4 regions of the Actinacidiphila sp. bgisy145 genome follow, and region 4 is predicted to be linked to each of the others. Evidence: riboswitches for the same ligand, from Rfam matches in the RefSeq annotation. Region 4 holds a riboswitch; each other region holds the start of a gene.
What was found. Region 4 has a riboswitch for cobalamin ahead of AC3ERT_RS23140 (cobalamin biosynthesis protein). Riboswitches for the same ligand answer to the same signal wherever they lie in the genome.
Positions count from the first base shown of each region.

Region 1: another riboswitch for cobalamin. It lies ahead of AC3ERT_RS30660 (CbtB domain-containing protein); the one in region 4 lies ahead of AC3ERT_RS23140 (cobalamin biosynthesis protein).
Region 2: another riboswitch for cobalamin. It lies ahead of cobN (cobaltochelatase subunit CobN); the one in region 4 lies ahead of AC3ERT_RS23140 (cobalamin biosynthesis protein).
Region 3: another riboswitch for cobalamin. It lies ahead of metE (5-methyltetrahydropteroyltriglutamate--homocysteine S-methyltransferase); the one in region 4 lies ahead of AC3ERT_RS23140 (cobalamin biosynthesis protein).

Region 1 is NZ_JBYIRL010000044.1:40,175-47,322, reverse strand. It holds gene AC3ERT_RS30675 (NAD-dependent protein deacetylase) at 1-649, shown strand, start outside; gene AC3ERT_RS30670 (bifunctional o-acetylhomoserine/o-acetylserine sulfhydrylase) at 1,024-2,391, shown strand; gene metX (homoserine O-acetyltransferase MetX) at 2,394-3,632, shown strand; cobalamin riboswitch at 3,631-3,786, shown strand; gene AC3ERT_RS30660 (CbtB domain-containing protein) at 3,826-4,044, shown strand; gene AC3ERT_RS30655 (CbtA family protein) at 4,072-4,938, shown strand; gene AC3ERT_RS30650 ((2Fe-2S)-binding protein) at 4,987-5,826, shown strand; gene nicT (Nickel transporter NicT) at 5,999-7,072, shown strand; gene AC3ERT_RS30640 (putative protein N(5)-glutamine methyltransferase) at 7,083-7,148, opposite strand, start outside.
Region 2 is NZ_JBYIRL010000002.1:66,426-73,573, forward strand. It holds gene cobN (cobaltochelatase subunit CobN) at 1-1,258, opposite strand, end outside; cobalamin riboswitch at 1,443-1,565, opposite strand; gene AC3ERT_RS02050 (hypothetical protein) at 1,650-3,209, shown strand; gene AC3ERT_RS02055 (precorrin-8X methylmutase) at 3,230-3,886, shown strand; gene AC3ERT_RS02060 (precorrin-2 C(20)-methyltransferase) at 3,883-5,457, shown strand; gene AC3ERT_RS02065 (cobalt-precorrin-6A reductase) at 5,526-6,263, opposite strand; gene cobM (precorrin-4 C(11)-methyltransferase) at 6,549-7,148, opposite strand, start outside.
Region 3 is NZ_JBYIRL010000015.1:148,890-156,037, reverse strand. It holds gene AC3ERT_RS16195 (MFS transporter) at 1-1,009, shown strand, start outside; cobalamin riboswitch at 1,105-1,323, shown strand; gene metE (5-methyltetrahydropteroyltriglutamate--homocysteine S-methyltransferase) at 1,499-3,817, shown strand; gene cobF (precorrin-6A synthase (deacetylating)) at 3,876-4,667, opposite strand; gene AC3ERT_RS16180 (DUF1684 domain-containing protein) at 5,062-5,877, opposite strand; gene AC3ERT_RS16175 (flavin reductase family protein) at 5,930-6,625, opposite strand; gene AC3ERT_RS16170 (LLM class flavin-dependent oxidoreductase) at 6,622-7,148, opposite strand, start outside.
Region 4 is NZ_JBYIRL010000026.1:48,835-55,982, reverse strand. It holds gene AC3ERT_RS23150 (putative cobaltochelatase) at 1-2,121, opposite strand; gene cobO (cob(I)yrinic acid a,c-diamide adenosyltransferase) at 1-1, opposite strand, end outside; gene AC3ERT_RS23145 (cobyric acid synthase) at 2,213-3,706, opposite strand; gene AC3ERT_RS23140 (cobalamin biosynthesis protein) at 3,715-4,671, opposite strand; cobalamin riboswitch at 4,783-4,914, opposite strand; gene AC3ERT_RS23135 (SDR family oxidoreductase) at 5,024-5,947, opposite strand; gene AC3ERT_RS23130 (SDR family oxidoreductase) at 5,963-6,709, opposite strand; gene AC3ERT_RS23125 (hypothetical protein) at 6,905-7,117, opposite strand; gene AC3ERT_RS23120 (inorganic phosphate transporter) at 7,129-7,148, opposite strand, start outside.

The sequences.
Region 1 (7,148 bases), on a different contig from region 4:
CTGGGCGCGCAGCCACGTCGGCTGGCCGTCGATCGCCGGGGCCCGGCCGAACGCGGGCCACCGGGCCGTGGCGCGGCTGGCCGCGGCCGGGCTGGTGACGGGCGTGGTCACGCAGAACGTGGACGGGCTGCACGCCGCCGCGGGCACGGCCGACGCGGTCGAGCTGCACGGCAGCCTGCACGCGGTGGTCTGCCTGGACTGCGGGGCCCGCGGGCCGCGTACGGACCTGGCCGAGCGGCTGGACGCGGCGAACCCGGGATTTCGCGCGCTCGCGGCCCGGATCGCCGCCGACGGGGACGCGGAGCTGCCCGCCGAGCACGTCGCGTCCTTCCGCCCGGTCGGCTGCGCGGTGTGCGGGAGCGGCGTGCTCAAGCCCGACGTGGTGTTCTTCGGCGAGCAGGTGCCGCTCCCCCGGGTGCACGCGAGCTACGCGCTGGTGGACGCCGCGTCGCTGCTGCTGGTGGCCGGCTCCTCCCTCACGGTGATGTCGGGGCTGCGGTTCGCGCGCCACGCGGCCAAGCACGGCACCCCGGTGGCCATCGTCAACCAGGGCCCCACCCGGGGCGACGACCTGGCCGCGCTCCGCCTCGACCTGCCGCTCGGCCCCGCTCTGACCGCGCTGGCCGACCGCCTCGCCCCGGCCGGCTGAGCAGACCCGCGCGCTGGCCCGGGGCGGGCCGGGGGCGGCGAATACCAACGCCGTGTTAAGCCTGCGCCGCAGCCGGGACAGCCGCGCCCGGCCGTGCTTCCATGGGCCGCATGACCCCGTTCGTGAAGCGCCGCCACGTGGACTACGCGCGCGTCACGACCACGGGGTGTCCCGGCGCGCGCTGACGTCCGCCGCACCGCCGGACCGTCGCCGTACGCCTCGCGCCGTACGCCTCCGCCGTCGTCAACGCCCCGCCCCGCCCCCGGTGTCCACCCCCGGGGGGTACGGCCCCGCGGGCGCCGGTGGCGTACCCGCGCGCACCTCCGCAGGACACCCGCAGCGCCACCCGTACGCGCCCCAGCACAGGGAGAACCATGACCGAGCAGCAGCCCGTCGACGCCGTGACCGCCGGGCACACGCCCGAGACCGCCGTCGCCGCCGCCACCGAGGAGCCGAACTGGTCGTTCGAGACCCGGCAGGTCCACTCGGGGGCGGTGCCCGACCCGGCGACCGGGGCGCGGGCGGTGCCGATCTACCAGACGTCGTCGTACGTCTTCCGCGACACCCAGCACGCCGCGGACCTGTTCGCGCTGGCCGAGCCGGGCAACATCTACACCCGCATCCACAACCCGACCCAGGACGTGTTCGAGCAGCGGATCGCCGCGCTGGAGGGCGGGGTCGCCGCGGTGGCGCTGGCGTCCGGCCAGGCCGCGGAGACCCTGGCGATCCTGACGCTGGCGGGCGCCGGCGACCACGTGGTGGCCGGCTCGTCGCTGTACGGCGGGACGTACAACCTCTTCAAGCACACCCTGCCGCGGTTCGGCGTCGAGGTGTCCTTCGTCGACCCGGACGACGTCGCCGCGTGGCGGGCGGCGGTGCGGCCGAACACCAAGGCGTTCTTCGCCGAGACGCTGGGCAACCCGCGCGGCAACGTGCTGGACGTCCAGGCCGTGGCGGACGCGGCGCACGCCGAGGGGGTGCCGCTGATCGTGGACAACACGGTGCCGACGCCCTTCCTGCTCCAGCCGCTGCGGCACGGCGCGGACGTGGTGGTGCACTCGGCGACGAAGTTCCTCGGCGGCCACGGCACCACCATCGCCGGTGTGGTCGTGGACGGCGGCAGCTTCGACTTCGGGGCGCACGCCGACCGCTTCCCGGACTTCTCCGCGCCCGACCCGAGCTACCACGGCCTCCAGTACTGGCCGGCGCTCGGCCCCGGCGCCTATGCGGTCAAGCTGCGGGTGCAGCTGCTGCGCGACCTCGGCCCGGCGCTGTCGCCGCACTCGGCGTTCCTGCTGCTCCAGGGCGTCGAGACGCTGTCCCTGCGGCTGGAGCGGCACTCCTCGAACGCGCAGGAGCTCGCGGAGTGGCTCCAGGCCCGCGACGAGGTCGCGGCGGTGCACTACCCGGGCCTGCCCTCCAGCCCCTGGTACGAGGCCGGGCAGCGCTACCTGCCGCGCGGTGCGGGCGCGGTGCTCGCCTTCGAACTGCGCGACGGCGCACAGGCCGGCCGGCGGTTCGTGGACGCGGTGCGGCTCTTCAGCCACCTGGCGAACATCGGCGACGTGCGCAGCCTGATCATCCACCCGGCCTCCACCACGCACAGCCAGCTCGACGAGGCGCAGCTCGCGCAGACCGGTGCGACGCCCGGCCTGGTGCGGCTGTCGGTCGGCATCGAGAACGTCGCGGACCTCAAGGCGGACCTGGAAGCAGGGTTCCGAGCGGCCAAGGGCGCGTCCTGACCGTGCCCGGCACGCCGCCGGTCCCCGGCGCCGGATCGCCCGCCGGCGCCGCCCCGGAACCCGCCGGCGGGGTCCTCCCGCCGCCCGCCTCCGGGGCGTGGCGGCCGGGGGACCCGCCCGGGCGGCGGCGCTGGCACCGCGCTCCGGGGCCGCTCCGGCTGGAGGCGGGCGGCGAACTGCCGGAGGTGCGGCTGGCGTACGAGACGTGGGGCCGCATCGCGCCCGACGGGTCGAACGCGGTCCTGGTGCTGCACGCGCTGACCGGGGACAGCCACGTCGCCGGTCCTGCCGGGCCCGGCCATCCCACGGCCGGCTGGTGGGACGCGCTGGTCGGGCCGGGCCGGGCGCTGGACACCGACCGCTTCTTCGTGGTGGCGCCCAACGTGCTGGGCGGCTGCCAGGGCAGCACCGGCCCGGCCACCGCCCGGCCGGACGGGCGGCCGTGGGGCGGCGCCTTCCCGTTCCTGACCCAGCGCGACCAGGTCGCGGCCGAGGCGGGCCTGGCGGACGCGCTGGGCATCGACCGGTGGGCGCTGGTGGTCGGCGGGTCGATGGGCGGCATGCGGGCGCTGGAGTGGGCGGCCGGCCGCCCGGAGCGGGTCGGCGCGCTGCTGCTGCTCGCCTGCCCGGCGGCGGCCAGTGCCGAGCAGATCGGCTGGGCGTCGGTGCAGTTGCGGGCGATCCGGGCCGACCCGGCCTGGCGCGGCGGCGACTACCACGGCGCCGGGCCGGGCGGCGGCCCGCACGCCGGTCTCGGCCAGGCCCGCCGGCTGGCGCACCTGACGTACCGCAGTGAGCCGGAACTGCGGGCGCGCTTCGGCCGGGACCCGCAGCGCGGTGAACTGCCCTGGCACGGCGGCCGGTACGCGGTGGAGTCGTATCTCGACCACCACGCGGACAAGCTGGTGCGCCGGTTCGACGCGGGCAGCTATGTGGTGCTCACCGAGGCGATGAACGCCCATGACGTGGGGCGCGGGCGGGGCGGCACCGCGGCGGCGCTGCGGCGGGTCACGGCGCCCGCGCTGGTGGCCGGGGTCGACTCCGACCGGCTCTACCCGACCGCGCAGCAGGAGGAGTTGGCGGCGGGCATCCCGGGCGCGGACCGGACGCGGACGATCCACTCGCCGTACGGGCATGACGGCTTCCTCATCGAGGTGGATCAAGTGGCGGCGCTGGTCGGGGAGTTGATGCCGCCTCCGGCGGCGCGGCGGCCCCCGCGCGGTGTGGCGGGAAGCAGGTGACATGCGTTGACGTGCCGGTTCGCCCGCCCGTACGCTGGTCGTTCGTGATGGTGTGAGGAAGCCGGTGGAACTCCGGCACGGTCGCGCCACTGTGTACCGGTCGCCTCTGGGGGCGTCCGGGAGTCAGATACTCCGCCGTCACGCCGCCCCACTCGAACCGAGGGACGCTGTATCCCCGAAGGAGGCCCCACCCGTGAGTTCTGTGTCCACCCCTTCGTCGACCGAGGCCACGCCGGTCGTCCTGCCCGTCTCCAAGGCGGTGCTCTGGCTGGTCGGCAGCGCGCTCCTGGCGCTGGCCGCCTACTACTTCATCGGCGTCGACCAGGGCGCGGTGTCCGTCTTCGGCCGGGACATGCACATCCACGAGTTCGTGCACGACGCGCGGCACTTCCTCGGCTTCCCCTGCCACTGACGACAACAGGCAGGCGGACAACTCGACATGGAGAAACGACTCGTACTGCGCGGCGTGCTCGCCGGCGCGATCGGCGGGCTGCTCGCGTTCGTCTTCGCGCGGATCTTCGCCGAACCGCAGATCAACCGGGCGATCAGCTACGAGAGCGGCCGGGACGCGGCGCAGAACGCCCTGGACAAGGCCGCGGGCCTGCCGGTCTCGCCGGACGGCCCCGACCTGTTCAGCCGCACCGTCCAGGCCGATGTCGGCATGGGCGTGGGCCTGATCCTCTTCGGTGCCGCCATGGGCGCCCTCTTCGCGGTGGTCTACACGGTGTGCCTGGGGCGGGTCGGCGGCGTCCGGCCGCGCACGCTGGCGCTGCTGGTGGCCGGCGGCGGCTTCCTCGGCTTCTACCTGGTGCCGTTCGTGAAGTACCCGGCGAACCCGCCCGCGATCGGGCACGAGGACACCATCAAGGCCCGCACCGGGCTCTATCTGGTCATGGTGGTCTGCTCGATCACGCTGCTCGCGCTGGCGGTGTGGCTGGGGCGGAAGCTCCAGGGGCGGTTCGGCACGTGGAACGCCACGCTGCTGGCCGGTGCGGCCTTCGTGGTCGCCATCAGCGTGGTGATCGGCCTGCTGCCCGCGCTCGGACACCTGGCCGCCAACCGCGAGCAGTACGGCAACCACGCCACGGAGACACCTCAGCCGCTGACCGACCCGGCGGGGCGGATCGTCTACCCGGGCTTCCCTGCGGACGTGCTGTTCCGGTTCCGCTTGTACTCGGTGGCCGCGCAGCTGCTGCTGTGGTCGGCGATCGCGCTGGTCTTCGGGCCGCTTTCGGAGCGGGTGCTGAGCGCCTCGCCGACCGGCCGCGCCGCGCGGGCGCCCCGGGTCGGCCCGGTGGAGGCGTGAGGGGGCGCCTCGGCGCGCCATCCCGCCCTGCCGCGGCAGGGTGGCGCCGTGCACGGCGATGAGACGAGAGCGGCCCTGGCGGAGCTGGGGCCGTTCTTCGCGGTCGAGAGCGCTGCGGCGGCCGACGCGGCCGGCGGCGGCTCCGGCTGGCGGTCGATGGCCGAGCTGGCAGACGGCAGCGGCGTGCTGGCCGCCCGCGTGGCCGCCGTACGCGGGGTGCTGGCCGCGGGCGGCGGGCAGCAGCCGGACGCGGTCGAGGAGCGGGTGGCCGCGTCCGTGACCCACCTGGGCCTGGTGGCCCGGCTGCTCTCCCCCTACCTGGCGCTGGCCGTGCTGTACGGACACGTGCCCGGCGCCGTACGGCTGTCCGACCTGCGCTGGCAGCCCGCCCTCGGCGGCCCCTACCCGCTGGCCCTGCCGGGGCTGCCCGGCCGCGCGGCGGACCCGCCCGCCCCGGCGGAGACCGGGCCTGCGGAGACCGGCGGGGTCGCGGACCTCGGCAGGGTGGCGGGCCTCGGTGGGGTCGCGGACGCGTTCGCGGCGGCGGTCCTCTCCGGCCCGGTCCGCGAACTGACCGCGGCCTGCGCGGACTTCCGCGTCTCCCCGCACGTCCTGCGGGGCAACACCGCCTCCGCGCTCGCCGGCGCCGCCCGCATGGTCGCCGCGGCCCGCCCGGAGGCCGCCGCGCGGGCCCGCGCGCTGACCGGGCTGCTGACGGCCGGCGGCCCGCTGCGCGGCGCCGGGCATCTCACCCCGGCGGACGCCGGCGGGGGCCACGGCGCCTTCCGGCGGCGCAGCTGCTGCCTGATCTACCGGGCCGCGCCGGGGCACGCCGGGGCGCTGTGCGGCGACTGTGCGCTCTCCCGTGTGCCGGTGCGCCCGGGATGAAGCAGGTCAAAGCGTTGCGGGCATGAGGACCCGGTCTTGTTGCGAGCAACTTGCAACAAGTAATGTGTCGCATCGAGGTGTCCCGCCCCCGGTCGCAAAGGACGCAACGTTGACCTCCATCATCCAGACCCGCCCCGCCGCGGGGTCCCGCCTCCAGCGGATATCGGCGTCGATGTCGCGTGCCGAGTGGACCCGGCTGGGCGGTATGGCCGGCTTCATCGTGGCGCTGCACGTCATCGGCTGGTTCACGCTCGCGGTGATCGTCGCCCCGCACCACTACCGGACGGGCACCGGCGTCTTCGGGGTCGGCATCGGCGTCACCGCCTACACGCTCGGGATGCGGCACGCCTTCGACGCCGACCACATCGCCGCGATCGACAACACCACCCGCAAGCTGATGGGCGAGGGCAAGCGGCCGCTGTCGGTCGGCTTCTGGTTCTCGCTCGGCCACTCCTCGATCGTCTTCGGGCTGTCCTTCCTGCTCTCCTTGGGCATCCGGTCGCTCGCCGACCCGGTGGCGCACGACAACTCCGGGCTGCACGACGTCACCGGCTGGATCGGCACCACCGTCTCGGGCACGTTCCTGTACGCGATCGCGCTGGTCAACCTGCTGATCCTGGGCGGCATCTGGAAGGTCTTCCGGCGGATGCGGCACGGCGAGTTCGACGAGGCGGCGCTGGAGGACCAGCTCAACAACCGCGGTCTGATGAACCGCCTGCTGGGCCGGCTGATGAAGTCCGTGAGCAAGCCGTGGCAGATGTACCCGATCGGCCTGCTCTTCGGGCTCGGCTTCGACACCGCCACCGAGATCGCGCTGCTGGTGCTGGCCGGCTCCGGCGCCGCCTCGGGCCTGCCCTGGTACGCGATCCTGTGCCTGCCGGTCCTCTTCGCCGCCGGGATGTGCCTGCTGGACACCATCGACGGCTCGTTCATGAACTTCGCGTACGAGTGGGCGTTCTCCAAGCCGGTCCGCAAGGTCTACTACAACCTCACCATCACCGGCCTGTCCGTCGCGGTCGCCCTGATCATCGGCACCGTCGAACTGCTCGGCCTGATCTCCGACAAGGCCGGTCTGCACGGCTCCTTCTGGGACTGGATCGGCGGGCTGGACCTCAACATCGTCGGCTACGTCATCGTCGGCCTGTTCTTCCTCACCTGGGCCGTGGCCCTGGCCGTCTGGAAGTACGGCAACATCGAAGAGAAGTGGTCCACCGGCCTGCGCACCGCCGACGCCGGCCCGGAGTAGGGCCCGCCGCTCAGGGCCGCTCCCGCGGTGACCGGTGCGGGGCGGGCCCGGGGTGCGGGCGGGTGGCCAGCAGCAC
Region 2 (7,148 bases), on a different contig from region 4:
GCCAGTCCTGGTCGTGGCCGCCGGCGTCGATGAGGGCGCGGATGAGGGCGTCGCCGGGGTGGAGGGGGGAGCCGTCGGAAGGGGTGACGTCGGAAGGACCGCCGTCGGACGGCGCGTCGAGGCCGGGGACGGGGTCGGGCCCGAAGTCGTAGCCCTCCTCGCGCAGGCGGCGCAGCAGGGCCATCGCGCTGGCGGGGGTGTCGAGGCCGACCGCGTTGCCGATGCGGGAGTGCTTGGTGGGGTAGGCGGACAGCACCAGGGCCAGGCGCTTGTCGGCGGCGGGTATGTGCCGCAGCCGGGCGTGCCGTACGGCGATGCCGGCCACGCGGGCGGCGCGCTCGGGGTCGGCGACGTAGGCGGGCAGGCCGTCGGCGTCGACCTCCTTGAACGAGAACGGGACGGTGATCAGCCGCCCGTCGAACTCGGGCACCGCGATCTGGGTGGCCGCGTCGAGCGGGGAGACGCCCTCGTCGTTGGCCAGCCACGCGGCGCGCGAGCCGGTCAGGCACAGCGCCTGGAGCACGGGGACGTCCAGGCCGGTGAGCGCGCCCGCGTCCCACGCGTCGTCGTCGCCGCCCGCGGACGCGTCGGCGGGGCGGGTGCCGCCGGCGGCGAGCACGGTGGTGACGATCGCGTCGGCGGCGGACAGTTCGGCGACGAGTCCGGGCTCGGGGGTGCGCAGGGAGGCGACGAAGTACGGCAGCGCCCGGGCCCCGGCCGCCTCGATCGCGTCGCACAGGGCGCCGACGAACGCGGTGTTCCCACTCATGTGGTGGGCGCGGTAGTAGAGCACGGCGACGGCGGGGGCGTCCGCGGGCGCCGCGGCGGCCGTACGCTCCAGCGGGCCCCAGGAGGGCGCGGGCGCGGGCGGTTCGAAGCCGTGGCCGGTGAGCAGCACCGTGTCGGACAGGAAGCGGGCGAGCTGCTCCAGGTTGGCCGGGCCGCCGTGCGCCAGGTACGCATGCGCCTCGGCCGCGAGGCCCACCGGCACCGTGGACGCCGCCATCAGCTGGGCGTCCGGCGCCTGTTCGCCGCTCAGCACCACCACCGGCAGGGTCGTCGCCAGCAGCGCGTCCAGCCCCTCCTGCCACGCCCGCAGTCCGCCCAGCAGGCGTACGACGACCAGGCCGACGCCCTCCAGCAGCTCCGGCAGCAGCGCCACGTCCACCCGCGTCGGGTTCGCGAACCGGTACGCCACCGGTCCCCCGGCCGCCCGAGCGCTGAGCAGGTCCGTGTCCGACGTGCTCAGCAGCAGCACCCGTTCGGGATGCGGCCCGCCGAGCCCCTGCTCACCGGCGGGCGAAGGCGCTTCGGCCGGGGGCAGTTCCTCGGCACCCCGCACCGGGGCGGTGGTGCTGGAGTCGGCGGAACGGGGCAACTCGGATGATCCGGTCACAACGAAAACCCTTCCTCGGGGTGTCCGCGCCCCGGGTGGTGTCGGACGGCGGGAGTTCCTGGCTCGCTCGACCGCCGGAGGCACCGGTGGCCAAGTTCACAGTGGCGGGACCGCGCCGGATTCGCACCGGGCTTCCTCCCCTGTCGCCGTCTGCGGCAATGGCGAACCGGAAGGTCCGCACGGGGAGCATAGTAAGCGCCGTAGGCATTCGGCAGATGACCCGATTTGTGGCACGGTCGGTATGCTCGCCGCCATGTCCACCGCCCCCGACCAGCCCGTCCAGCCGCCGCGGCCGGCCGCCGACGCATGCCCGGCGGACGTCAACGCGGCGGTAGGGGAAGGCGCCCGGGCCCCGCGCGGCCGGGCGGACGCCTGCCCGGGGGCCCTTCGGCTGCACACCGCCGACGACGGCGCGCTGGCCAGGGTCCGCGTCCCGGGCGGTGCGCTCGGCGCGGCGCAGGCCGAACGGCTGGGCGAGGCGGCCCGGCGGTTCGGCGACGGTGATGTCCATCTCACTTCGCGCGGCAACGTCCAACTGCGCGGCCTGGCCGCGGGCTGCGGGGCGGAGCTGGCCCAACTGCTGGGCGCGGCCGGGCTGCTGCCGTCGGCGGCGCACGAGCGGGTACGGAACGTCGTGGCGTCGCCGCTGTCGGGCCTGGACGGGCAGGGGCACCTGGACGTCGGGGGCTGGCTGCGGGAGCTGGACGGGCTGCTGTGCGGGAGCGCGGCGGCCGCGGCGCTGTCCGGGCGGTTCCTCTTCGCGCTGGACGACGGGCGCGGCGACGTCGCGGCCCTGGGACCCGACGTGACGCTGCGCGCGGCGCCGGACGGGACGGCGCTGCTGCGGATCGGCCGCAACACGGCCCTCCGCCTTCCCGCCGCCGACGCGCCCCGGGCCGCGCTGCTCGCCGCGGAGGGCTTCCTCGCCGCGGCCACGCCCGACGGCGGCGGCGAGCCCACCGCGTGGCGGGTGGCCGACCTGCCCGACCGCGGCGCGGCCCTCACCGCGGACCTCGCCGGCCGTCTCACCGCACCGCCCGCCACCACCGCGGCCCCGCCCGCCGCCTCCCCCGCCGGCACCCGGGGGGAAGCCGCACACACCGCCTCCCCCGCCGGCACCCGGGGGGAAGCCGCACACACAGCACCCACAGTGCCCCCCGCAATCGGTCCCATCCCGCACCCGGCCGCCCCCGGCGGCCCCCTCGCCCTCTCCGTCCTCGCCCCCCTCGGCCGCCTCACCCCCGACCAGTGGCGCGCCCTGTGCGCGCTCGCCGCCCGCACCCCGGCCGCGCAGCTGCGGCTCACCCCGTGGCGCGGCGCCGTCGTCCCCGGGGTGCCCGCCGACCGGGCCCGGGCGGAGCTGGCCGCGCTCGCGGCGGCCGGACTGGTGACGGACCCGGGCTCCCCGTGGGTGGGCGTGAGCGCGTGTGCCGGGCGGCCCGGCTGCGCGAAGTCGCTCGCCGACGTCCGCGCGGACGCGGCGGCCCTCGTCCACCCGGCACCCGGGGACGCCGAGCCCTCCCGCCCCACCCCCGGGAGCGGGGAACCCGGGGACACACAGCCCGAGGGCACACAACCCGGGAGCGGGGAACCCGGGGGCACCACCCCCCGCCCCCTCCCCGTCCACTGGTCCGGCTGCTCCCGCGCCTGCGGCCGCCCCCGCACCCCCGACCGCGTCGAAGTCGTCGCCACCTCGAACGGCTACCGTGTGGACCTCTTCCGTACCGGGGCCCCGCTGCGAAGCGCCCACCCCCGGCCCGCCGACCTCGCCGCCACCGTGGCGGCCGCGCGCCGCGGCGCGCCGACCGAATGAGCGAGACCACCGTGCCCCCTGTGCCCCCGGTCCCCCCGGGCTCCGCGTACCCCTACGCGTACGAGAAGGACGGTGCGGCCATCTACCGCCGCTCCTTCGCCACGATCCGCGCCGAGGCGGACCTCGGCGGGCTGCCCGCGGACGTCGCCCAGGTCGCGGTGCGGATGATCCACGCCTGCGGCATGGTCGACCTGGTCGCCGACCTGGCGTACTCGCCCGGCGTGGTCGCGCGGGCCCGCGCGGCGCTGCGGGCCGGGGCGCCGATCCTCTGCGACGCCGCGATGGTCGCCAGCGGGGTGACCCGCAAGCGGCTGCCCGCGGACAACGAGGTGATCTGCACGCTGGGCGACCCGTCGGTGCCCGCGCTCGCCGCGGACCTCGGCACCACCCGCACCGCGGCGGCCCTGGATTTGTGGCGGGACCGGCTGGAGGGCGCGGTCGTGGCGGTCGGCAACGCGCCCACCGCGCTGTTCCGGCTGCTCGAACTCGTCGCCGCGGGCGGCCCGCGGCCGGCCGCGGTCATCGGCGTCCCGGTCGGCTTCGTCGGCGCGGCCGAGTCGAAGCAGGCCCTGGCCGCCGACCCGTCGGCCCTCGAGTACCTGGTGGTGCACGGCAGGCGCGGCGGCAGCGCCATCGCGGCCGCCGCGCTCAACGCGATCGCGAGCGAGGAAGAATGAGCAGCCGTCCGTCAGCGGCCCACGAGACGGCCGCATCCGACAGCGTGGGGCGGCTCTACGGGGTCGGCCTGGGCCCCGGCGACCCGAAGCTGCTGACCGTACGCGCCGTGGAGGTGATCTCGGCGGCCGACGTGGTGGCGTACCACAGCGCGCGGCACGGCCGGTCGATCGCCCGCGGGATCGCGGCGGGGTACCTGCGCGCGGGCCAGATCGAGGAGCAGCTCGTCTACCCGGTCACCACCGAGACCACCGACCACCCCGGCGGCTACCAGGGCGCGATGGAGGAATTCTACGAGCAGGCCGCGGCGCGGCTGGCGGCGCACCTGGACGCGGGGCGCAGCGTGGCCGTGCTGGCGGAGGGCGACCCGCTCTTCTACGGGTCGTACATGCACATGCACAAGCGGCTGGCCGACCGGTACCCGACGGAGGTGGTGCCCGGGGTGACGTCGATGGCGGGCGCGGCCGCGCGGCTGGGGGCGCCGCTGGTGGAGGGCGAGGAGTCGCTGACGGTGCTGCCCGGCACGCTGCCGGAGGAGGAGCTGGCCGCGCGGCTGGCGGCGGCGGACACCGCGGTGGTGCTGAAGCTGGGCCGGACGTTCCCGGCGGTGCGGCGGGCGCTGGAGCGCTCGGGGCGGCTGGCGGACGCGCGGTACGTCGAGCGGGCCACGATGGCCGGTGAGCGGACCGCGGAACTCGCCGAGGTGGACCCGGAGTCGGTGCCGTACTTCGCGGTGGCGGTGCTGCCGAGCCGGGGCGGCGCGACGGAGCCGCGGACGGCCGTACCCGCGGCGGTGTCCGAGGCGGACGCCGACGGCGGCGGGCGCGGGCAGGTCGTGGTCGTGGGCACCGGTCCGGCCGGGCCGCTGTGGCTGACCCCCGAGACGCGCGGCGCGCTGGCCGCCGCGGACGACCTGGTCGGCTACACCACCTACCTGGACCGGGTGCCGGTGCGGTCCGGCCAGCGGCGGCACGGCAGCGACAACAAGGTGGAGGCCGAGCGCGCCGAGTTCGCCCTCGACCTGGCCCGCAGGGGGCGGCGGGTGGCCGTGGTCTCCGGCGGCGACCCGGGGGTCTTCGCGATGGCCACCGCCGTGGTGGAGGCGGCCTCGCAACCGCCGTACCAGGACGTGCCGATACGGGTGCTGCCCGGTGTGACCGCGGCGAACGCGGCGGCCGCGCGGGTCGGTGCGCCGCTCGGCCACGACTACGCGACCGTCTCCCTGTCGGACCGGCTCAAACCGTGGGAGGTCATCGCCGAGCGGCTGCGGGCGGCTGCCGCCGCGGACCTGGTGCTGGCGCTGTACAACCCGGGCTCCAGGAGCCGCACCTGGCAGGTGGCCAAGGCGCGCGAACTCCTGCTGGAGCACCGTGCTCCCGACACGCCCGTGGTGGTCGCCCGCGACGTCGGCGGGCCGGGGGAGCGGGTGCGGATCGTCCGCCTCGCCGAACTGGACCCGGACGAGGTCGACATGCGCACCCTGCTGATCGTCGGGTCGTCCCAGACCAGGACCGTGGTGCGCGGGGGCGGCGAGCAGGTCGTCTGGACGCCGCGGACCTACCCCCGGGACTGACGGCGCCCTCCCCCGGGCGCCGGACCACCCGCAGCGCTGAGGGCACCGCGCACCCCGCCGCCGTGCCCTCAGCCCACCCGCTCCCGCACCCACCGCGCCGCCCGCTCCACGTCCTGGGCGACCTCCACCCCCGCCACCCCCGGCGGCCGGCGCACCACCACCACCGGCAGCCCCGCCTCCCGTGCCGCCACCAGCTTCGCGGCGGTCGCCGCACCCCCGCTGTCCTTCGTCACCAGCACCCCGATCCGGTGCTCCCGCAGCACCTCCCGCTCCCCCTGGAGCGTGTACGGGCCCCGGTCCAGCAGCACCGTCATCCGCCGCGGCACCTCGCCCTCCGGCGGGTCCACCGACCGCACCAGGAACCACAGGCCGTCCAGCCCGGCGAAGGCCGCGAGGCCGCTGCGGCCGGTCGTCAGGAACACCCGGTCCGACAGGTCCGGCAGCAACTGCGCGGCCTGGGCGAGCGAGTCCGCGAAGCGCCAGTCGTCGCCGGGGACCGGGGTCCAGCCGGGGCGGCGCAGCGCCAGCAGCGGCACTCCCGTGCGGGTGGCCGCCTCCGCGGCGTTGGCGCTGATCCGCTCCGCGAAGGGGTGCGTCGCGTCCACCACGGCGTCCACGTGGTGCTCGCGCAGCCAGCGCGCCATTCCCTCGACGCCGCCGAAGCCGCCGATCCGGACGTTGCCCTCCGGGAGGGTGGGGGCCGCCACGCGCCCGGCGAGCGACGACGTCACGGTGCGCTCGCGCGCGGCCAGGAGCCGGGCGAGTTGCCTCGCCTCGGTCGTACCTCCGAGCACCAGCACATGCACGGGGCCACCCTAATGTTCCACGTGGAACACCCGAGCGACTGCCCCCTGCGGTGCGTGTGCGCCTGCCGGTGCGTCGTGGCTCGTCGCGCAGTTCCCCGCGCCCCTGATCAAGCTGCTCGCCGCCGCCAAGCGCGGGTAGCAGCGCGCCGCGAACCAACCGCCCCCAGGGGCGCGAGGAACTGACCGACCACCCCAAGGGGCACCACCCAGGGGCGCGGGGAACTGCGCGACGAGCCACCGCCGGGGGGGTGGTCCCGCGACCGCAGGGGGCGGGGTGGCGGGGGGTCAGGGGCGCCCCCGGAGGGGGGAGTAGAGGTGGCTGTCGGGGAAGGAGGAAGCCCCCAGGGTGCGCCCGACGATGATGACGGCGGTGCGGCGGATGCCCGCCTCCGTGAGCTGGCCGGCGATCGTGGCGAGGGTCCCGCGCAGGACGACCTCGTCCGCCCGGCTCGCGTAGGCGACCACCGCGGCGGGGCAGTCCGCGCCGTAGTGCGGGAGGAGTTCGGCGACGACGCGCTCGGCGTACCCGGCCGCGAGGTGGAGCACGAGGAGCGCACCGCTGGCCGCGAGGGTCGGCAGGTCCTCCCCGGGCGGCATGGGCGTGGCCCGCTGCGCCACCCTCGTGAGGATCACGGTCTGCCCGACCGCCGGCACCGTCAACTCCCGCTTGAGCGCGGCCGCCGCGGCGGCGAACGCCGGCACCCCGGGGACCACCTCGTACGGCACCTCGGCGGCGTCGAGCCGCCGCATCTGCTCGGCGACCGCGCTGAACACCGACGGGTCCCCGGAGTGCAGCCGCGCCACGTCGTGGCCGTCGCGGTGCGCGCGCACCAGCGCCTCGGTGATGGCGTCGAGATCCATCCGCGCGGTGTCCACGAGTTCGGC
Region 3 (7,148 bases), on a different contig from region 4:
CAGCGCGATGCTCGGGATCGGCGGCGCGCTCGGGGTGCCGATGGCCGCGTGGATCGGCGAGCACGCCGACTACCACCTGCTCTTCTGGATCTGCGCGGCCGGCGGCGCGCTGTCGGTGCTCGGCACCTGGCTGCTGCTCAGCGAGCCGCCCGGGCGCTCCACCGGCCGGCTCGACCTGCCGGGCACCGTGGTGCTCGCCGGCGGCCTGGTCTGCCTGCTGCTGCCGCTGAGCCAGGCGTCCAGTTGGGGCTGGTCGTCGCCGACCACGATCGGCCTGCTGGTCGCCGCGGCGGTGCTGCTGGCCGGGTTCGTGGTCTGGGAGCGCCGCGCGGCCTCGCCGCTGGTCGACGTCCGGGTCAACGCCGCGCCCGCGCTGCTGCTGACGAACGTCGCGTCCGTCTGCGTCGGCTTCGCGCTGTTCGCCACGCTCATCGGCACCGCCTCCTACGTGGAGGCGCCGCGCGTGACCGGCTACGGCTTCGGCTCGTCCGTGGTGGTGGGCGGCCTGTGCCTGCTGCCCAGCGGCGTGGCGATGCTCATCCTGTCGCCGGCCTCGGCGGCGATCACCAACGCGGTCGGGCCGAAGATCACCCTGGCCATCGGCGCGACCATCGTGGCGGCCGGCTTCGTGGTGCGGATCGCGCTCACCGGCCACCTGTGGGAGATCATCCTCGGCACCAGCATCGCCGGGGCCGGCACCGGCATCGCGTACGCGGCCATGCCCGCGCTGATCAACCTCGCCGCGCCGCGCTCGGCCCTCGCGGCCGCCAACGGCCTCAACTCGCTCTTCCGCTCCGTCGGCAGCTCGCTGGCCAGCGCGGTCGGCGGCACCCTGTTCGCCTCGCAGGTGATCGTGCTGGGCGGCCAGGCCATACCCTCCCTGCACGCCTACCGGCTGCTCTTCGGGATCTGCGCGGGCGCGGCCCTGCTCGGCGCCCTGATCGCGCTGACGGTGCCCACCTCGCCGCAGGAGGAGGAAGCCGCGCAGGCGGAACCGGTACCGGCCTGACGCTCCCCGCCTGATGCTCCCCCGGCCGGGTGGAACACCCCGGCCGGGGCCGCCGGGACGGGAAAAGGGGCGGCCCGGCGGCGCCCGCGCGATCTATGCTGGCGGGTGCAGCTGGTTCGCCCCTGCCCGCCAGGCAGGCGCGTCGCAAGAGGGAACCCGGTGGGAATCCGGGACTGCCCCGCAGCGGTGAGTGGGAACGACCGCCGTCAGACGCACTGGGTCCGCCTCGGACCTGGGAAGCGACGGCCAGTAGGTGTCTGCCCCCGGCAGGCGTGCCCGCGAGTCCGAAGACCTGCCCGTTGCCCGTACGCGACCACTCGCGTGCGGAAGTCCCGGTGACCTCGTGGGCGGGTCGGCGTACATGGGCAGGCAGGTGGACGAGCGCGCGCCGTCGTCGGTGCGCCGGGTCCGTACCGGTCCGGTGTGCCGCCTTCGCACCCTCGTCCCGTCGCCGGGATGCCAGGGAGACATCTCGCGAAGGAGAGTTCCGTGTCAGCGAAGTCCGCAGCCGCGGCAGCACGGGCCACCGTGTACGGCTACCCCCGCCAGGGACAGCACCGGGAACTGAAGAAGGCCGTCGAGGGCTACTGGAAGGGCCAAGTCGGCGCCGACGCCCTCCGGCAGACCGCCGCCGGCCTGCGCCGCGCCAACTGGCGGCAGCTCGCCGGGGCCGGCCTCCACGAACTGCCCACCGGCGACTTCTCGTACTACGACCACGTGCTCGACACCAGCGTCATGGTCGGCGCCGTGCCCGAGCGGCACCGCGCGGCCGTCGCCGCCGACCGGCTCGACGGCTACTTCGCGATGGCCCGCGGCACCCAGGACACGGCGCCGCTGGAGATGACGAAGTGGTTCGACACCAACTACCACTACCTGGTGCCCGAGTTGGGTCCGGACACCGTCTTCCGCGCGGACTCCTCCCAGCAGGTCGGCGAGCTGCGCGAGGCCCTCGCGCTCGGGTACGACGCGCGGCCGGTGCTCGTCGGCCCCGTGACCTACCTGCTGCTCGCCAAGGCCGCGCCCGGCGCGCCGGCCGGGTTCGAGCCGCTGTCCCTGCTGGACCGGCTGCTGCCGGTGTACGCGGAGGTGCTCGCCGACCTGCGGGCCGCCGGCGCGGCGTGGGCGCAGCTCGACGAGCCCGCCCTCGTACAGGACCGCACGCCGGCCGAACTGGCCGCGGCCGACCGCGCCTACCGCGCGCTGGGCGGCGCCGCCGACCGGCCGAAGCTGCTCGTCGCGTCCTACTTCGACCGGCTCGGCGAGGCACTGCCGGTGCTGGCCGCGGCCCCCGTCGAGGGCCTGGCACTGGACTTCACCGGCCCGGCCGCCGCCAACCTCGACCACCTCGCCGCCGTCGGCGGGCTGCCCGGCAAGCGCCTGGTCGCCGGTGTCGTCGACGGCCGCAACATCTGGATCAACGACCTCCAACGGTCGCTGTCCACGCTCGGCACCCTCCTCGGCCTCGCCGACCGCGTCGACGTCGCCGCCTCCTGCTCGCTGCTGCACGTGCCGCTGGACACCGCGCCCGAACGGGACATCGACCCGCAGGTGCGGCGCTGGCTGGCCTTCGCGCGGCAGAAGGCCGCCGAGGTCGCCACGCTCGCCAGGGGCCTGGCCGAGGGCACCGGCAGCATCGCGGGCGAACTCGCCGCCTGCCGCGCCGCCCTCGCCTCCCGCGCGGCCTCCCCGATCACCCGCGACCCCGCCGTACGCGCCCGGGTCGCGGCGGTCACCGACGCCGACGCCCACCGCGCCCAGCCGTACCCGGAGCGGGCCGCCGCCCAGCGGGCCCGCCTCGGGCTGCCGCTGCTGCCCACCACCACCATCGGCTCCTTCCCGCAGACCGCCGAGCTGCGCACCGCCCGCGCCGACCTGCGCGCCGGGCGGATCGACCCGGCCGGCTACGAGGAGCGGATCAGGGCCGAGATCGGCGAGGTGATCTCCTTCCAGGAGCGGACGGGCCTGGACGTGCTGGTGCACGGCGAGCCCGAGCGCAACGACATGGTCCAGTACTTCGCCGAGCAGCTCACCGGCTACCTCGCCACGCGGCACGGCTGGGTCCAGTCCTACGGCACCCGGTACGTGCGCCCGCCGATCCTGGCCGGGGACATCTCCCGGCCCGGGCCGATGACCGTGCGCTGGACCTCCTACGCGCAGTCGCTGACCTCACGCCCGGTCAAGGGCATGCTCACCGGCCCGGTCACCATGCTCGCCTGGTCCTTCGTCCGCGACGACCAGCCGCCCGGCGACACCGCCCGGCAGGTCGCCCTCGCACTGCGCGACGAGGTGGCCGACCTGGAGGCGGCCGGGACGGCGGTGATCCAGGTCGACGAGCCGGCGCTGCGCGAGACGCTGCCGCTGCGCGCGGCCGACCGCCCCGCCTACCTGGCCTGGGCGACCACGGCCTTCCGGCTCACCACCGCGGCGGCCGGTCCGGCCACCCAGATCCACACCCACATGTGCTACGCCGAGTTCGGGGACATCGTGCAGGCCATCGAGGACCTCGACGCCGACGTCATCAGCCTGGAGGCCGCCCGCTCCCACATGCAGGTCGCCACCGAACTCGCCGGCCGCGGCTACCCGCGGGAGGCCGGTCCGGGCGTCTACGACATCCACTCGCCGCGCGTACCGGACGCGCAGGAGGCGGCGGCCCTGCTGCGCAAGGGACTTGAGGCCATCCCGGCCGAGCGGCTGTGGGTCAACCCGGACTGCGGCCTGAAGACCCGCGGCTGGCCCGAGACCCGGGCGTCCCTGGCCCACCTGGTGGCAGCCGCCCGCACGGTCCGGGCGGAGCTGGCCGCGAACTGACCCGGCCCGGCCGCGGGTCGGGGGGCGAGGGCCCGCCGGTCCGCGGCCGGGCGCCGGGTCACGGCCGGGTGCGGCGCAGCAGGTAGGTGTCCATGATCCAGCCGTGCCGGGCGCGGGCCTGCGCCCGGACCTCCCGGATGCGGTCGGCGACGTCGGCGAGCGGGCCGGCGACCAGGATCTCGTCCGGGGTGCCGAGGTAGGCGCCCCAGTAGATCCAGACGCCGTCGCCCTCGACCTGGGTGAAGGACTCGTGGGCGTCGAGCATCACGACCACGTCGCTGTCCACGCCGCCCTCCTGTCCGGGGAAGATCTCCGGGAGGCGGCGCGCGGGGGTGATGTGGACGGGCCGGCCGACCTGGTTCAGGCCGATCCGGTGCCGGGCGGCCAGCGCGGAGACGCTGCTGATGCCGGGCACCACCTCGACGTCGAAGGCGACGGTGCCGCGGGCGGCGATCTCGTCGAGCATGCCGAGCGTGCCGTCGTAGAGCGCCGGGTCGCCCCAGACGAGGAAGGCGCCCGCCTGGCCGGGCGCCAACTCGTCGCGGATCAGCTGCTCGCAGGCGTCCGCGCGCTTGCTCCGCCAGTCGTGCACGGCGGCGGTGTACGCGCCGCGCCCGGCGGCCGCCCGGTCGCGCGGCGGGTCTTCCGTCTCCACGATCCGGTGCGGCCGGTCGGAGTGCTCCTCGATCACGGCCCGCCGGAAGTCCGTCAGGGACGCCTTGACCGGCCCCTTCCCGATCAGGAAGAAGACGTCGGCGCGGCGGATGGCGCGCACCGCGCCGAGCGTCAGGTGGTCGGGGTCGCCGGCTCCGATGCCGATGACGAGGAGGTGGCGCTGCTCCGTGCTCATCTGCGGGCTTTCCAGGTGGTCGGTGGAGAAACCGCTGGTCCGCGGCAACCGCGCGCCCGCCGGGGGCGCGCTGCACGAAGCGTACGCTGCGCCGCGCCACGCCCGTCAGCGGGCCGTGGCGTCCCAGGCCGTGCCGGACACATCGCGCCTGCCCGGCGGGGCCCGGCACGCACGCTCCCCCCTGCCTCCGGCGGGAGGCGCCCCCAGCGTTGCCGGTCGTCGGCGCGGCCCGCCGCGCTCTGTTCCCCAGCGCTTCGCCTGGGCTACCCCCATCCTCCGCCGTGCGATCGGGGGGCACCGCCCATGCCGTAGGCCACGGGGGAGCACCAGACCCCGTCGGCCCCCGACCTTTGGGCGGGACGACGCTACGGGTCAGGCACGGTCCGGCCGCCCGTCACCGCCCGGCCGGGATCTTCTCGCCGGCCTCGATCGGCACCGGCAGGTGGTTCTCGGCCGGCGGCAGCGGGCAGGTGGCCAGGTCGGTGTAGGCGCAGGGGAGGTTGGCGGCCCGGTTGAAGTCGATCAGGACGGTGCCGTCGGCGTCAGGCGCGGCCAGCGACAGGGAGCGGTTGGCGGCGTAGGTGGTGACCCCGGAGGTGGCGTCGGTGAACAGCACCAGCAGGCTGCCGGGGGTGCGGCCGTTGAACGCGGTGAGCCGGTGGGTGGTGCCGTCGAGCTCGAACTCGACCTCGCCGGGGGCGTCGTAGACGTGCTGGAGGCCCTCGACGGCGGCGCCGACGGTCGTCGGGCGCGGGGCGTCGAACGGCAGGTAGCGGCCGGTGCGGGCCCAGCGCGGGTCGGGGGCGTAGGCGGGGGTGCCGGTGAAGTCGCGCAGCAGGGCGTTGTCGGGGTGGCGGGGGCGGAGGATGTCGTGGCCGCCGCGCTTGGCGATCTCGATGACGGCGTCCCCGGCGGTGGGGAAGAGCCCGTCGCGTTCGGCGATCACGCCGAACGCGTGGCGGCCGCGCAGGACCTGGCCGTCGAGGGTCAGCTCCTCGCCGTCGGCGAGGTCGACCACCACGCCGTCCTCGGTGGCCGACCAGGCGCCGGGCGCGTCGGGGAAGCGGGTGGGCGTGGCGTCGAGCCAGCGCAGGCTGGTGACGGCGAGGAAGCCGTGCGGGTCGGCGAGGACCCGTTCGTGCGCGGTGTGCCACTCCTCCCACTGGCGGGTGAAGGTCTCCTGCGCGGTCGCTTCGGCTTGTACGGTCATGGCGCTCCGTTCGGGGGTCGGACGGGCCCGGGCGGGCCGGGCCGGGGTCGGTTCAGCGGTGGTCGGTGTTCTCGCGGTCGGCGGCCTGTTCGAGGCGGCGGAACCGGCTGGCGTGGAAGACGAGCGGCGTGACCGCGTGGTCGGCGTCCAGCGCGTGCACCCGCAGCAGCACGATGTCGTGGTCGCCGGCCCGGACCAGCTGCTCGACGGAGCAGTCGAACCAGGCGCTGCCGCGGTCCAGCAGCACCGCGCCGTCGGCGGTGGCATGCCAGTCCAGCCCGGCGAACCGGTCGGCGCCGCGGGCGGCGAGCTGCGCGCAGTCGCGTTCCTGGTCGGCGCCGAGCACGGTGACGCCGAGCCGGGCGCGGCCGGCCAGCGCCGGCCACGTGGTGGAGGTGTGCGCCACGCACACCGACAGCAGCGGCGGGTCGAGGGAGACGGAGGTGAAGGAGTTGGCCGCCATGCCGGTGGGCACCCCGTCGACCAGCGCGGCTATCGCGGTCACGCCGGTGGGGAACGCGCCGAACACCCGGCGCAGTTCGGTGGCGGAGAGCGCCTCCTCCCCGGTGGGCAGCCGGCGCTGCGGCCGGTCGGGGTGCGGCGGCCGGGCGGCGGGGTCGTCGCGGTGCGCGGGGTCGTCGAGGTGGACGGGGTCGTCGCGGTGGACGGCGGCGGGCGGGCGCGCCGGCTGGCGGGCGCCGCGCCCGTCGTGCCGCTCGTCCCTGCGCTGCGCCCTGGTCGTCGTCATCGTCGCGTCCACTCCTCGGCCAGCAGCTGGTACGAGCGGACCCGGTCCGCGTGATCGTGGGTGATGGTGGTGATCAGCAGTTCGTCGGCGCCGGTGGCGTCGCGCAGCGTCTCCAGCTGGTCGGCGACCTGCCGCGCCGTCCCGACGAACTGCGTCTCGACCCGGTCGGCGACCAGGTCCCGGTCCTCGTCGCTCCAGGCGAGGGCGCGGGCCTGCTCGGGGGTGGGGAAGCGGATGGCGCCCGCGCCGGTGCGGATGCTGCGCACCCACGGGCCGTAGCCGGTGGCCAGCTCCCGCGCGGTGCCCTCGTCCGCGGCCACCACGACGTCGGCGGACACGCTCACATACGGCCGGTCCAGCTCCGCCGACGGCACGAACGCCGCCCGGTAGCCCTCGGCGGCCTCCAGTACGGTGGCCGGGCTGACGTGGTAGTTCGCCGCGAACCGCAGCCCGTGGGCGCCGGCGGTCTGGGCGCTGATCCCGGCGCTGCTGCCGAGTATCCACACCTGGAGGTCGGCGCCCT
Region 4 (7,148 bases):
TTACGCGGCCCTCCGTACGTCCTTGACCAGCGCGGACACCGTGTCGGCCCGCAGCTCCTCCAATGTCACCGCGGCGGCGCCCAGATCCCGGGCGAGCGTCCCGGCCAGGCCCAGCCGGACCGGGCCCGTCTCGCAGTCCACCACCACCGACGCGACCCCGGACGCGGCCAGCAGCCGGGCCGCCCGCGCCGCCCGCGGCAGCGGCTCGGGCCCGCCGGTGGCGCGCCCGTCGGTCACCACCACCAGCAGCGGCCGCCGCGAGGCGTCCCGCAGCCGCTCCACCCGCAGCACCTCGTGCGCCCGCAGCAGCCCCGCCGCCAGCGGGGTGCGGCCCCCGGTCGGCAGCTTCTCCAGCCGCGCCGCGCCCGCGTCTACCGACGACGTCGGCGGCAGCGCCAACTCCGCGCCGGCGCCCCGGAACGTGACCAGGCCGACCTTGTCCCGCCGCTGGTAGGCGTCGAGCAGCAGCGACAGCACCGCGCCCTTCACCGCCACCATCCGCTTCCGCGCGGCCATCGAGCCCGACGCGTCGACCACGAACAGCACGAGGTTGCCCTCCCGGCCCTCCCGCACCGCCTGCCGCAGATCCGCCCGGCGCACCACCAGCCCGGCGCCCGCCCGCCCCCGCGCCCGCTGGTGCGGCGCCGCCGCGCGCAGCGTCGCCGTCAGGTGCAGCGCCGCGAGCCGGCCGTGCGGCAGCTCCGCGCCCGTCGTCCGCCCCTGCGCGGTGCGGGCCCGCGAGCGCCGCCCGGCCGCGCCCTCGCCGAGCCCGGGCACGGTCAGCGCCCGGGTCCGGTACGGCTCACCGGCGGCGGACGGCGGCTGCTCGGCACCTGCCGCCGCGCCCGCGCCCGCGCCGGGCTGCGGGGATGCGGGTTCGGCGCCGGCGTCGGGGGCCGAGTCGCCGGCCTCGGGGCCCGCGGTGTCCTCGCGCTGCGGCGGCACCCCGCCGCCCCCGCCGGGGCCGTCGCCGCCCGGGCCGCCCTCGGGGCCGCCGTCCGGGCCGGGGCCGCCGTCAGGATCGGGGTCGGGCTCCGGGTCGTCGTCCGGGCCCGGGCGCTCGTCCACGTCGTTCGCCGCCTGCTCGGCCGCCGCCTGCTCGGCCTCCTGCCGGGCCTGCTCCAGCGCCTCGTCCAGCTTCTGCTCGTCCAGCCCGGGCGCGTCGAACGGGTTGCGGCGGCGCCGGTGCGGCAGCGCCAGCAGCGCGGCCTGCCGGACGTCGTCGGCCGTCACCTCGGTGCGGCCCGCCCACGCCGCCAGCGCGGTCGCGGTACGCGCCATCACGATGTCCGCGCGCATCCCGTCCACCTCGAAGGCCGCGCAGGTCGCCGCGATCTGCCGCAGCACCGTGTCGCCGAGCACCACCGACGGCAGCAGCGCCCGTGCGGCCGCGATCCGCTCCCGGGTCCGCCGCTCCTCCTCCGCCCACCGCGCGGCGAAGGCCGCCGGGTCCGCGTCGTAGGCCAGCCGGCGGCGCACCACCTCCACCCGCTCGTCGGTCTCGCGCGAGGCGGTGACCTCCACGGTCAGCCCGAACCGGTCGAGCAACTGCGGCCGCAGCTCGCCCTCTTCGGGGTTCATCGTGCCCACCAGCAGGAAGCGCGCCGCGTGCCGCACCGACACGCCCTCGCGCTCCACGTAGCTCGCCCCCGTCGCGGCGGCGTCCAGCAGCACATCCACCAGGTGGTCGTTGAGGAGGTTGACCTCGTCGACGTAGAGCACACCCCGGTGCGCCTCGGCCAGCAGCCCCGGCTCGAACGCCTTCACGCCCTCGGCCAGCGCCCGTTCGAAGTCCAGCGCGCCGACGAGCCGGTCCTCGGAGGCACCCACCGGCAACTCGACGAGCTTCGTGGCGCGCCGGGCGCCGGCCGGGTCCGGGTCGTGCGGCCCGTCCGGGCAGCCCGGGTCCGGCGCGGCCGGGTCGCAGCTGAACCGGCAGCCGGGCACCACCGCCACGTCCGGCAGCAGCGCGGCGACCGCGCGCACCGTCGTCGTCTTCGCCGTCCCCTTCTCCCCGCGCACCAGCACACCCCCCACCGCGGGCGAGACCGCGTTGAGCAGCAGGGCCAGCCGCAGGTCGTCCTGCCCGACGACAGCGGTGAACGGATAGGTGATGCTCATGCCAGGATCGCTCCTTCGAGCGGAAGTCGTGGGTTCGGGGCCATGCGCGGCGCCTGCGGCGGTGCCTGCTGTGCGCGGGGCGGCGGCGGTCTCACGGCGCCCCCGGCGGCAGGAACGGCAGGCCCTCCGGCGGGCCCTGCTCCACCAGCCGCAGCAGCGCCCCGGTGTCGGCGTGCTCCTCGACCAGGTCCGCCAGCCGCTCCAACTGCTCCTCCCGCAGCGCCTCGAAGCGGGTGCCGGGCGCGGGCACGAAGCGCCGCCCGGCCGCCGCGGCCACCTGCCGCAGGAACGCCCGCCGGAAGCCGTCGCTCTCCAGCGACCCGTGCCAGTGGGTGCCCCACACCGCGCCGACCCGGCAGCCGTCGAGGAACGGCTCGTCGCCGCCGCGCAGTTCGGCCACCCCGTGGTGGATCTCGTAGCCGCGCACCGGCTCGCCGTACTGCGTGCCCTCCGGGCGGGCGAGGGTCTTCTCCCGGGCGAAGCGGACCCGTACCGGCAGCAGGCCCAGCGCCCGGACCGTACCGGCCTTCGACTCCACCTCGTCGTCGATGCTCTCGGCCAGCAGTTGGAAGCCGCCGCAGATGCCCAGCACCGGGCGGCCCTGCGCCGCGCGCTGCCGTACCGCGTCGGCCAGGCCGCGCGCGTGCAGCCACTCCAGCGCGCGGACGGTGCCGCGGGTGCCGGGCAGCACCACCAGGTCGGCGTCGGCCAGTTCGTCCGGGCGGTCCACGAACCGCACCACCACACCGGGTTCGGCGGCCAGCGCGTCGAGGTCGGTGAAGTTCGACATCAGCGGCACCGCGGCCACCGCGACCCGCAGCACCTCCTCGCCGTGGGGCGCCTCGACCGCGGACTCGCGCACCGCGCCGCGCAGCGACACCCGCAGCCCGTCCTCCTCGTCGATGCCCAGGCCGTGCGCGAAGGGCAGCACCCCGAGGGTGGGGCGGCCGGTGAGGCCGTGCAGCATGTCCAGGCCCGGCCGGAGCAGCGAGACGTCACCGCGGAACTTGTTCACCAGGTAGCCCGCGACGAGCCGCTGGTCCTCCTTCGCGAGCAGCGCCGTCGTGCCGTAGAAGGACGCGAAGACGCCGCCGCGGTCGATGTCGCCCACCACGACCACCGGCAGCCGCGCGCTCCTGGCCACCGCCATGTTGACGATGTCGGTACGGCGCAGGTTGATCTCCGCGGGGCTGCCCGCGCCCTCGCAGACCACCGCGTCGTGCGTACGGCCCAGCTCCTGGAGGCAGTCCACCACGGTGCCGAGCAACTCCGCCTGCTTGCCGCCGTGGTAGCCGCGCGCGCTCAGCTCGCCGACCGGCCTGCCCAGCACCACCACCTGGCTGCGCTGCTCGCCGCCCGGCTTGAGCAGCACCGGGTTCATCAGCGCCGACGGCTCCACCCCGGCCGCCTGCGCCTGCATCGCCTGCGCCCGGCCGATCTCGGCGCCCTCCCGGGTCACGTACGAGTTGAGCGACATGTTCTGGCCCTTGAACGGCGCCACCCGCAGGCCCTGCCGGGTCAGCCACCGGCAGATCCCCGCGGTCACCACGCTCTTGCCGGTGTCCGAACCGGTCCCGGCGACCATCAGCCCCTTCACCGCGCACCCCTCGTGCCGGTCCGGCCGCGGGCCGCCGACAGCAGCACCGACGCGCCCAGCGCGAGCGCGCCGACCCGGCGGGACAGCCGCACCGCGCGCCCGATGTCGGCCGGCCGCGGCGGCCGGAACCCCGCGCCCAGCACCGGCCGGTGCTCGACCCGCCCCCCGTACGCCAGGGTGCCGCCCAGCCGCACCCGCAGCGCCCCCGCGAACGCGGCCTCGACCGGCCCGGCGTTGGGCGAGGGGTGCCGCGGCCCGTCCCGGCGCGCGGTGGCCAGCGCGCTGCGCGGATACGGCCCGGCCAGCGCGGCGAGCAGGGCGGTCAGCCGCGCGCCGGGGTAGCCGGCCGCGTCGTCCAGCCGGGCGGCCGCCCACCCGAAGCGCAGGTGCCGCGGGGAGCGGTGGCCGACCATCGCGTCCAGCGTGTTGGCGGCACGGAAGCCGACCAGCCCGGGCACCCCCGCGAGCCCGCCCCACACCAGGGCGCCGACCACCGCGTCCGAGGTGTTCTCCGCGACCGACTCCACCACCGCCCGCGCCAGCGCGTCGGCGTCCAGCGCGGCCGGGTCCCGCCCGCACAGGTGCGGCAGCCGGTCCCGGGCGGCGGCCAGGTCGCCGGCCTGAAGCGCCGCGCCGATCGTGCGGGCCTCCCGGGCGAGCGAAGTGCCGCCCAGCACCGACCAGGTGGCCGCCGCGGCCAGCGCCGCGCCCAGCAGCGGGCGGCGCCGGGCCGCCCGCTCGGCGACGGCGGCCGCGGCCACCGCGCCGCCCACGCACAGCGCCGCGTACGCGCTGCCGGCGCCCCGGTCGTCGCGCCACATCCGCTGCTCCAGGGCGCCGGCGGCCCGCCCGAACCCGGCCACCGGGTGGCCGCGGCGCGGGTCGCCGATCAGGAGGTCGCCGAGGAAGCCGAGTGCGGCGCCGTACGCGTAGGCACGGTGGCGGCCGCTCATGCCGCGGATATCCGGGTACCGGCGGCCGCAAGGGCGGCTGCCGCCTGCGTGCAGGGCATGGCGAAGTCCTCACTCAGGGTCCGCGCCCTGGCTCGACGTGACCGGCGGTGAGAGTCTCCTGGCTCCCGGATCAACGCACTCCCGGGCCTTCCCGCCGGCGTGCGCCGGCCGTGGCCTCCAGCTTCGGGAGTGCACTCCCCGGTGACAGTGGCGGGACCGCGTCGGATTCGCACCGACTTCCTCTCCTGCCGCCGCATTGCTCCCGGCAGTTCACCACGCCCGGAGAAACCCCGTCAACCGGGCCTGCCTGCGGCTTTGCGGCCCCGCGCCGACGGGTGGGCGTGCGGCCGGCTCAGAGGGAGGCGTGCTCGGGAAGCAGCTCCTGGATGCCGATGCGGTGGTAGAACTCCGCGCGGATGCGGTCGCTGACCGCGGACACGACCTCGCTGCCGTCGCGGCTGGGGTCGATGTGGGTGCGGAACGGCCGCTCGCCCTGCGGCAGTCCGACCACCCGGACGATCTCGTCCGCGACCTCGTCCACGGTCCGCCCCGCGGGGAAGAGGTCGGTGAGCGCCTGCGCCATGGAGTCGCGCACCGCGCCGTACGCCTCGTCGTACGCGGTGTCCCGTACGGTGTCGGCCGGCCGGGCCGCGTGGGCGAAGTGGTTGGTGCCCGACGGGTAGGCGCCCGGCACCACGATGACGGTGTCGATGCCGAACCGGACCAGCTCGGCGGCGTAGCTCTCGGCCAGTGCGTCCATGCCCGCCTTCGCCGCGAAGTACGGGGCGAGGAACGGCGGGTGGCCGCCGCGGGTGGAGGACGACCCCACCCACACCAGCAGCCCCTCGCCCTGGCGGCGCAGGTGCGGCAGCGCGGCGCGGTTGACGCGCTGGGTGGACAGGACGTTGGCGTCGTAGAGCGCGGCGAGCTGTTCGGGGGTGAACGCCTCGGTCGGGCCCAGCGCCATGTGGCCGGCGTTGTGGACGACCACGTCCAGCCGGCCCTGCTCGGCGGTGACCTGCTCGATCGCCGCGTCGACGGACGCCTGGTCCTGCACGTCCATCTCGATGCCGCGCACGTCCACGCCCTCCGCCTCTGCGTACGCGGCGAGTTCGGCCACGCGGGGGGCGTTGCGGTCGGCGGTGGCGCGCATGCCCGCGTAGACGGTGTGCCCGGCCCCGGCCAGGAAGCGGGCGGCGAGGTTGCCGATGCCGCTGGAGGCGCCGGTGACGACGATGACCTTCGGACCGGTGCGGTGTGTCGTGGCTGGTGTCATGGCTGTTCCTGCCTCCTAGATGATTCCGCCGTTGGCGCGGACGGTCTGGCCGTTGACCCAGTGGCCGGCGGGGCCGGCCAGGAAGGCGGCCACCTCGGCGATGTCCTCGGGGGTGCCCAGGCGCTCCAGCGGGGGCTGGGCCGCGAGGCGGTCGACGGTCTCCTGGTCCTTGCCGGCCATGAACAGGGGTGTGGCGGTGGGCCCGGGGGCGATCGCGTTGACGGTGATGTCCCGGCCGCGCAGCTCGCGGGCGAGGATCAGGGTCAGCGCCTCGACGGCGCCCTTGCTGGCGGTGTAGGCCCCGTAGCCGGGGAACTGGAGCCCCACGACGGAGGTCGAGAGGTTCACGATGGCCCCGCCCGCGCGCAGTCGGCGGGCGGCCTGCTGGTCGACCACGAAGCTGCCGCGGATGTTGGTGCGGTGCACCGCGTCCAGCTCCGCGAGGTCCAGGTCGACGATCGGCTTCAGCCGCATCACGCCGGCGGTGTGCACGACGGCGTCCAGCCCGCCGAAGGCGGCCTCCACGGTGTCGAAGGCGGCGGCCATGGCGTGCTCGTCGGCGACGTCGCCGCCGACGGTGACGGCCCGGCCCCCGGCGCCCGTGATCTCCGCGGCGAGCGCCTCGGCGGCGGCCTTGTTGCCGGCGTAGTGAATGCCCAGGGCGTACCCGTCGCGGGCGAGCCGCCGGACGACGGCCCGGCCGATGCCACCGGACCCACCGGTGACCAGGGCGACGCGGACAGGGGTGGCGCTGGTGGACATGGCGTCCTCCTTGTTTTCGTCGATACGATCTGACGAGATCAACGATAACACAGATGGGGATCGATGATTCGGTCAGAGTGTTATCGGCGAAAACAGGAGAGGGGCCCGCGGGCGCCGGCATGCGAACAGCCCGCCGCCGGGACCCAGGTGGCGGGTCCCGGCGGCGGGCCGGGTGACGGCGGAGGGAGGGTGCGCTCAGCCGGCTATGAGGTGGATGCCGTAGGCGACGGCGGCGGCGCAGGCGGCGAAGCACAGGTAGGCGCCGGTGCGCGTCAGGAGCGCGGTGCCCTGGGCGGACGAGGGGCGGGAGAGCCCGACGATGCCGAGCGTGAAGACCCCGACGAGGCCGACGGTGGACAGCAGTGTGACCGCGAGGACCGTGCCGAGCGCGTGCCAGTCGATGCTCATGGCGTGCCCTTTCAGACCGTGGTGGGAGCGG